Regions from separate parts of the Paenibacillus kyungheensis genome, predicted to be linked through region 2. Evidence: predicted binding sites of a transcription regulator. Region 2 holds the regulator's gene; the other holds the start of a gene.
The links. The regulator Rex, encoded in region 2, represses fermentation and respiration genes when NADH is low (regulators of the CRP and FNR family bind a similar motif). The targets are predictions, from matches to a motif close to TTGTGAAATATTTCACAA.
Positions count from the first base shown of each region.

Region 1 (3,441 bases), 2.1 Mb from region 2:
ATTCGTTTTGGGAAAAACACAATCTGTGTTTGATATATCTATTGAATTTAGTTGTAGAATTTGTTGTACGACTCTTTTGCCAAACACAATCGCTTCAGATAATGAATTACTAGCTAATCGATTTGCTCCATGAATACCTGTAGAAGATACTTCACCACAAGCAAACAATCGCTGCACACTGGTCGCTCCTTGCAGATCTGTTTTGATCCCACCCATCATATAATGAGCAGCTGGCGCTACGGGTATCCAATCTTGAGCAAGCTGTAGACCATAACTCATACAGGTCTCATAAATCGTTGGAAAACGGTGTTTTAATACTTCTTCTGTCTCATGTGTAATATCCAGATATACAAAAGCACTATCTTCTTTTTCCATTTCACTCATAATCGCTCTAGCTACAATATCGCGTGGTGCTAATTCTAGTAACGGATGATAATTTTTCATAAAAGCTTCGCCTTTGCGATTCCGTAAAATCGCTCCTTCTCCGCGCAACGCTTCTGAAATTAGAAAGCGTGGTGCACCAGGATAACACAATGCTGTCGGATGAAATTGAATAAATTCCATATCTCGTACCTGTGCTCCTGCACGATAAGCCATCGCTACTCCATCACCTGTAGCCACATCTGGGTTCGTTGTATATTGATATAATTGTCCACTACCACCTGAACAAATCACTGTTGCTTCTGCTTGTACGTAGACCAGACTATCATCCGGTTGCTTGACGACAACGCCTTTACATTCATTGTGCTCTGTTATGAAATCAATAGCGAAATGTTCATCCCAGACTTCAATTCGAGGATGTTCAGCTACATGTTGAGATAGCGCTCGAACAATCTCATACCCTGTAGAATCACCATTGGCATGTAAAATACGACGATGACTATGCGCACCTTCTCTGGTCAACTCTAACTGCCCATCAATCGTATCAAATAAAGTTCCCAACCTTATCAGTTCTTGTACCCCTGCTGGCCCTTCTTGCACAAGCACATCTACCGCAGATGAAGAACAAAGCCCTGCTCCTGCCAGCAATGTATCTTGACGATGATATAGAGGAGAATCATCAGTGGATATTACTGCCGCAATCCCGCCTTGTGCATAACGGGTATTGCTTTCTAACAGCGATTTCTTAGTGATCATAAGAACGTGCTTATATTCACTTGCCAAAATAGCAGCAAATAACCCTGCAATTCCTGAACCTATAATAATAACATCTACTTGTTTGTGAATATATTCACTCAAATGATAATCGATCAGGCGATTTGGGATCATTATGGTTTCCTCTCAATCGTTCAAGATGAAGATACTTGTAGCATCCGTTCTAACGAAACACGAGCTTGATCAGCAACAACAGGCGGTACATAAATTTGTGGTTTCATATGTTCAAGACAATTCACTAATTTTTTTAAATTATTCACTTTCATATTCGGGCATACTAAATATTTACTAGCAAAACGAAATGTTTTATCTGGACTATCTTTACGAAGCTGATAACCTGTACCGTCTTCTGTACCTACAATAAACTCCTGACAAGGCGATTCTTTGCAATATTTAATAATCGCTGTTGTACTGCCCACAAAGTCTCCTAAAGCTACCACATCTGGGCGACATTCAGGATGAACTACAAATTCAGACTGAGGGTATTTGGCTTTCATCTCCATCACGTCTTTGACGGTTAACATATCATGAGTATTACAATAGCCTTCCCAGATAATCATTTTTTTGTCTGTATGCTGTTGTACGTAATGCCCTAAGTTTTTATCAGGTACCCAGATAATTTCATCGGAATCTACAGATTGAATTACTTTAACAGCATTAGCAGAAGTACAGCAGATATCGGTTTCGGCTTTAATTTCAGCAGACGAATTGATATACGTTACTACTTTGGCATTTGGATGCTTTTCCTTTAAGCGACGCAATCCATCGACATTGACCATATCCGCCATCGGACAACCTGCACGTTCATCAGGAATAATCACTGTTTTGTTAGGTGCTAGAATCTTAGCACTTTCACCCATAAAATGAACTCCACAAAATACAATCGTATCGGCTTCAGTCTGAGCCGCTTTTTGCGCTAGCAAAAAAGAATCACCACGGAAATCAGCTACTTCTTGAATCTCATCTCGTTGATAATAATGAGCCAAAATAATTGCATTGCGTTCTTTTTTTAATTGTAAAAGACGTTCCCTGAGCTCTGCATCCCGTTCTGCTTTCTTTTCTAGTGCTAACGCTTCCATCGTAATCGCTCCTTTTCATTGTTTGAGATTCATTTCACAATGTTAGACAGACAAGTAGGTTCTAGGTCAGTAGAAAATTGCTGCTTAGAGAGTTTGTGAAAAATATCCCGTACTACAGTATAAGTTGTGTCTAATTTGTGATCAATGTTCAACCAATAATGTACACAATCCTATAGTCACTTGTCAATCAGTGAATTAGAGCAGGGATTTCATAACATACAAAAAAGCCCGAAGATCATAATGATCTTCGGGCTTTGATATTTGTTGCATCTGTCATATTGATTAAGAAGTAGGTGTGCTTCCACCTGTTCCATTTGGTCCACGATCTTCGCCAGGACCATTGGTAGGGCTGTTTGGAATATCGCCGTCTTTACCTAATCCAGGTGTAGATGGAGTGTTGTCTTTTTCCAAACTTAAAGAACCACCGATTGTATCTACAGTAGGTTCGCCACCTTCTGGTGTTTCCCCTGAACCGCTTGTGTTACCATCGCCATTTGTATCACTTAAAGATCCAGTTTCAATCAATTCTTTGATTTGTTCTAGATCCAATGTTTCTACTTCAAGCAATGTTTGAGCGATCAAATGCATTTCTCTTGAATGTTTTTGCAATAATTCGCGACAACGTTCGTAAGATTCCGTAATAAAACGGTGCATTTCTTGATCGATCTCATAAGCAATTTTATCACTATAGTTTTGCTCGTGTCCGATATCACGACCCAAGAATACTTGACCTTGAGCAGTACCGAATTGCATCGGTCCAAGCTTCTCACTCATACCGTATTCAACGATCATGCTACGTACGATACTTGTTGCTTGTTGGAAATCACTATATGCTCCAGTACCAATCTCGCCGATAAATAATTCTTCAGCAACACGTCCACCAAGCAATCCAGTAACTTTATCCAACAATTCCTGTTTCGTTACAAGCATACGGTCTTCTTTAGGAAGCATAATAACATACCCGCCAGCACGTCCACGCGGTACGATGGTTACTTTGTGTACCATATCCGCATGCTCCAAGAAATAACCGACAATCGTATGGCCCGCTTCATGATAAGCAACGATGCGTTTTTCACGATCACTAATAACACGACTACGTTTTTCTGTACCTACGATGATACGGTCAATTGCTTCATCAACCTCAGTCATCGAAATATCACGACGATTACGACGCGCAGCAAGCAATGCTGCTTCGTTCATCAAGTTC
Region 1 is NZ_CP117416.1:51,683-55,123, reverse strand. It holds gene nadB (L-aspartate oxidase) at 1-1,269, opposite strand, end outside; gene nadA (quinolinate synthase NadA) at 1,290-2,234, opposite strand; gene ftsH (ATP-dependent zinc metalloprotease FtsH) at 2,517-3,441, opposite strand, start outside.
Region 1: a site for Rex is predicted at 2,257-2,274, ahead of nadA (quinolinate synthase NadA). Genes of this name have one in related genera too.

Region 2 (3,441 bases):
TGCCGTATTCAAAGGACGCCAGCATTATTTGTGTCTGCGCAAATTTGAGCATAAAATAAATACAAAAGAATTTCAAAGCCCTAAAGAAGATGTATTGATTGCAGCTCAAATGATTGTCTGGTTAAATGCGACAGAAACCGGAGATGATGAAGAACTCAATATGGGTAATCGTGGTGCTGACTTCTGGGAAACGGTAGCCAGTGATACCGATTCTTGTCTGGGTCGTGCATGTCCATGGTTCCGCAAATGTTTTTACCATCGTGCGAAGCATGAAGCAGGTACAGCAGATGTAGTCATCACCAATCACTCGAAATTATTTACCGATGTCAAAGCAGGACATCAATTGTTACCTGCTTATGATCGCTTGGTTATTGATGAAGCACATCATTTAGAAGATGTCGCAGGCAAGCACTTGGGTATGCATATGAAATATTTCACATTGGTTCATCCACTGTTACGATTGTTCAAAGACAGCAAAAATGGTCAGTTAGCGATTTTGCGTCAACAATTAGGCTCTTCTGGCAATGAACGTGGTATGGATTGGGCGATAGCGATTGATAATCTATATCCTGAAATTGTAGATGTTAAAGAAAACTGGGATAAATTAAGTGAGTTACTATTTGCTTTGTTGCCTCAGCGTAGTGATGCCGCTCCTGGTGAAGCAGGGCAGTTTACGCTTCGTCTTTTACCGGAAAAGCAACCGACCGAATGGAATGTGATTACAGAGCTTGAGAATCAGATTCATATCGGACTGAGCCAGTTGATTCGTAAAGGCGAGCAAGTGATGAATCAGATCAAAGACAGCGATGAGCAGTTAGGCACAGATAGTCTGGTAACAGACGTATCAGGTCTATTCAAAGACTTAACAGTGGTACGAGATGATCTGCGTCAATTTGTGAAGCTGGAAAGTACAGATACAGTCTACTGGTATGAAGCTAATGGGAATTACCGTAGCAAGTCTTTACAGATGTATGCTGTACCGGTAGATGTGAGCAAGCAATTGAAAGAGTACTTTTTTGATAAAAAGAAAAGTATTATTTTGACATCAGCGACATTATCAATAGAAAAGAAATTCCAATATATGATTGAACAGTTAGGGCTTGTAGAAGCGGAAAAAGAAGGTCGATTGATGACCGAACAGTTATCTTCACCTTTCAATTATCGTGAGCAATCGCTGTTGTTAATTCCGCGCGATTTTCCAAGTGTCAAAGGCAGTGTTGGTGATGCGTTCTTTGTAGATACGTTAGCGAACTCATTAGCGGAGACTGCCAAAGCGACCAATGGACGAATGATGGTGTTATTTACCTCTTATCGGATGCTCAAGCAGGTGTATGAGCCATTGAAAGAGAAGTTATCACATAGCGATATTGCAGTATTTGGACAAGGGGTCGATGGAGGAAGTCGTACCAAGCTCACTCGAAGATTCCAAGAGCGTTCAGCTTCGGTGTTACTGGGTACAAGTAGCTTCTGGGAAGGAGTCGATATTCCAGGCGAAGCATTAACCTGTCTGGCAATCGTACGTTTACCTTTTCAACCGCCCAATCATCCATTGCTTGAAGCCAAAAGTGAACGGCTGAAAAAAGAAAAGAAAAATCCATTTATGAAATTATCTGTACCGCAAGCAGTTATCCGTTTCAAACAAGGTTTTGGTAGATTAGTACGGACATCTAGTGATCGGGGAATCGTTATTGTCTATGACACTCGTGTGATCGAGTCCTATTATGGCAAGCATTTTCTATATTCATTGCCCGGTCCCAAAATGGAACATATGCCGACAGAGCAGATGGTACCCCGTATTACAGAATGGCTTAGCCAGGCCGAACCTGAAAAGGAAACTGTAAATCAAGAGGGGGAGCAAGCATGAAATCCGACAAAATATCAGAAGCAGTCGTGCGAAGACTACCTGTATACCTTAGATATCTGAACGAACTTCACACACGTGAAGTTCCTACAGTGTCTTCGCAAGAACTGGGACAAAAACTAGACTTGAATCCAGCACAAATTCGCAAAGATTTAGCTTATTTTGGAGATTTTGGACGTAAAGGGATCGGTTATGATGTATCATATTTGATTGAGAAAATACGTCATATTTTAAAATTAGATCAACAAATCAATGTGGCACTTGTAGGCGCTGGTAATCTAGGGCATGCCCTTTCTAACTATAATATGTATCTAAAAGAAACAATGAAAATCGTAGCTGTGTTTGATTCCAACGATTCGAAAGTAGGCTCTTTAATCAATACATTAGTCGTCCAGCCTATTGATGAACTTGGAATTACAGTCAAAGCGAGAAGTATTCGTATCGGAATTGTTACAGTGCCTAATGTTGAAGCACAGCGTGTAGCGGATCAGTTAATTGAAGCAGGGGTTGAGGCTATTTTGAACTTTGCACCGATTATTTTGAAAGCTCCACCGCATATTCGTGTGCATACTGCTGATTTTACAACGGATTTATTAAGCCTTGCCTATTATCTGGAAGATGGAAAGGAACATGAAACTAATGAATAACACCTCGAACAAATGGGTCATCAAAAACGGTATGTTTGCTGTAATGAGCGAAGAGAAATCAATGCTTTTTGGACATATGGTGATTGAAGATGGATGGATTACGTATCTTGGAGAAGAAGAACCTGTGATCGAAGAAGACACAACCGTAGTGGATGGCAATCATTTGTTCTTTATTCCGGGTCTAGTCAACAGTCATGGTCATGCAGCGATGTCGTTGTTACGCGGATATGGAGATGATCTTGCTCTACAAGTATGGTTACAAGAAAAAATGTGGCCGATGGAAGCGAAATTTACAAGTGACGATGTATACTGGGGAACTGCTCTGTCTGTATTAGAAATGTTAAAAGGCGGTACAACTACATTCCTCGATATGTATGATCGCTCAGAACGTGTAGCCGAAGTGGTAGAACAATCGGGTATGCGTGCAGTATTGATGCGTGGTGTAATCGGCTTGTGTTCAGAAGAAGAACAAAAGCAAAAGCTAAAACAATCAATCGACTTTGCACGTGATTGGCATGGTCAAGCGAATGGACGTATTACAACGATGATGTCTCCACATGCACCTTATACTTGTCCACCTGCATACATCGAACAATTTGTACAAGCAGCTCATGATTTGGATTTGCCGCTGCATACACATATGTCTGAGACACTAGCAGAAGTTCAATTAAACGTTACAGATTATGGATTACGTCCTGTAGCTCATTTGGAGAAATTAGGATTTTTCACTCGTCCAGCATTGTTAGCGCATGCTGTTCATTTGAATGATGAAGAGATCGAAGTACTTGCTGAGAATAAAGTAGCGATTTCTCATAACCCGGGTAGTAACCTCAAATTAGCAAGTGGTGTAGCACGTGTGCCGGATCTGTTGCGTGCAGGCGTTGTTGTGTCTTTGGGAACAGATGGCCCGGCAAGTAATAACAATCTGGATAT
Region 2 is NZ_CP117416.1:3,262,159-3,265,599, reverse strand. It holds gene dinG (ATP-dependent DNA helicase DinG) at 1-1,864, shown strand, start outside; gene PQ456_RS13920 (redox-sensing transcriptional repressor Rex) at 1,861-2,508, shown strand; gene PQ456_RS13915 (amidohydrolase) at 2,501-3,441, shown strand, end outside.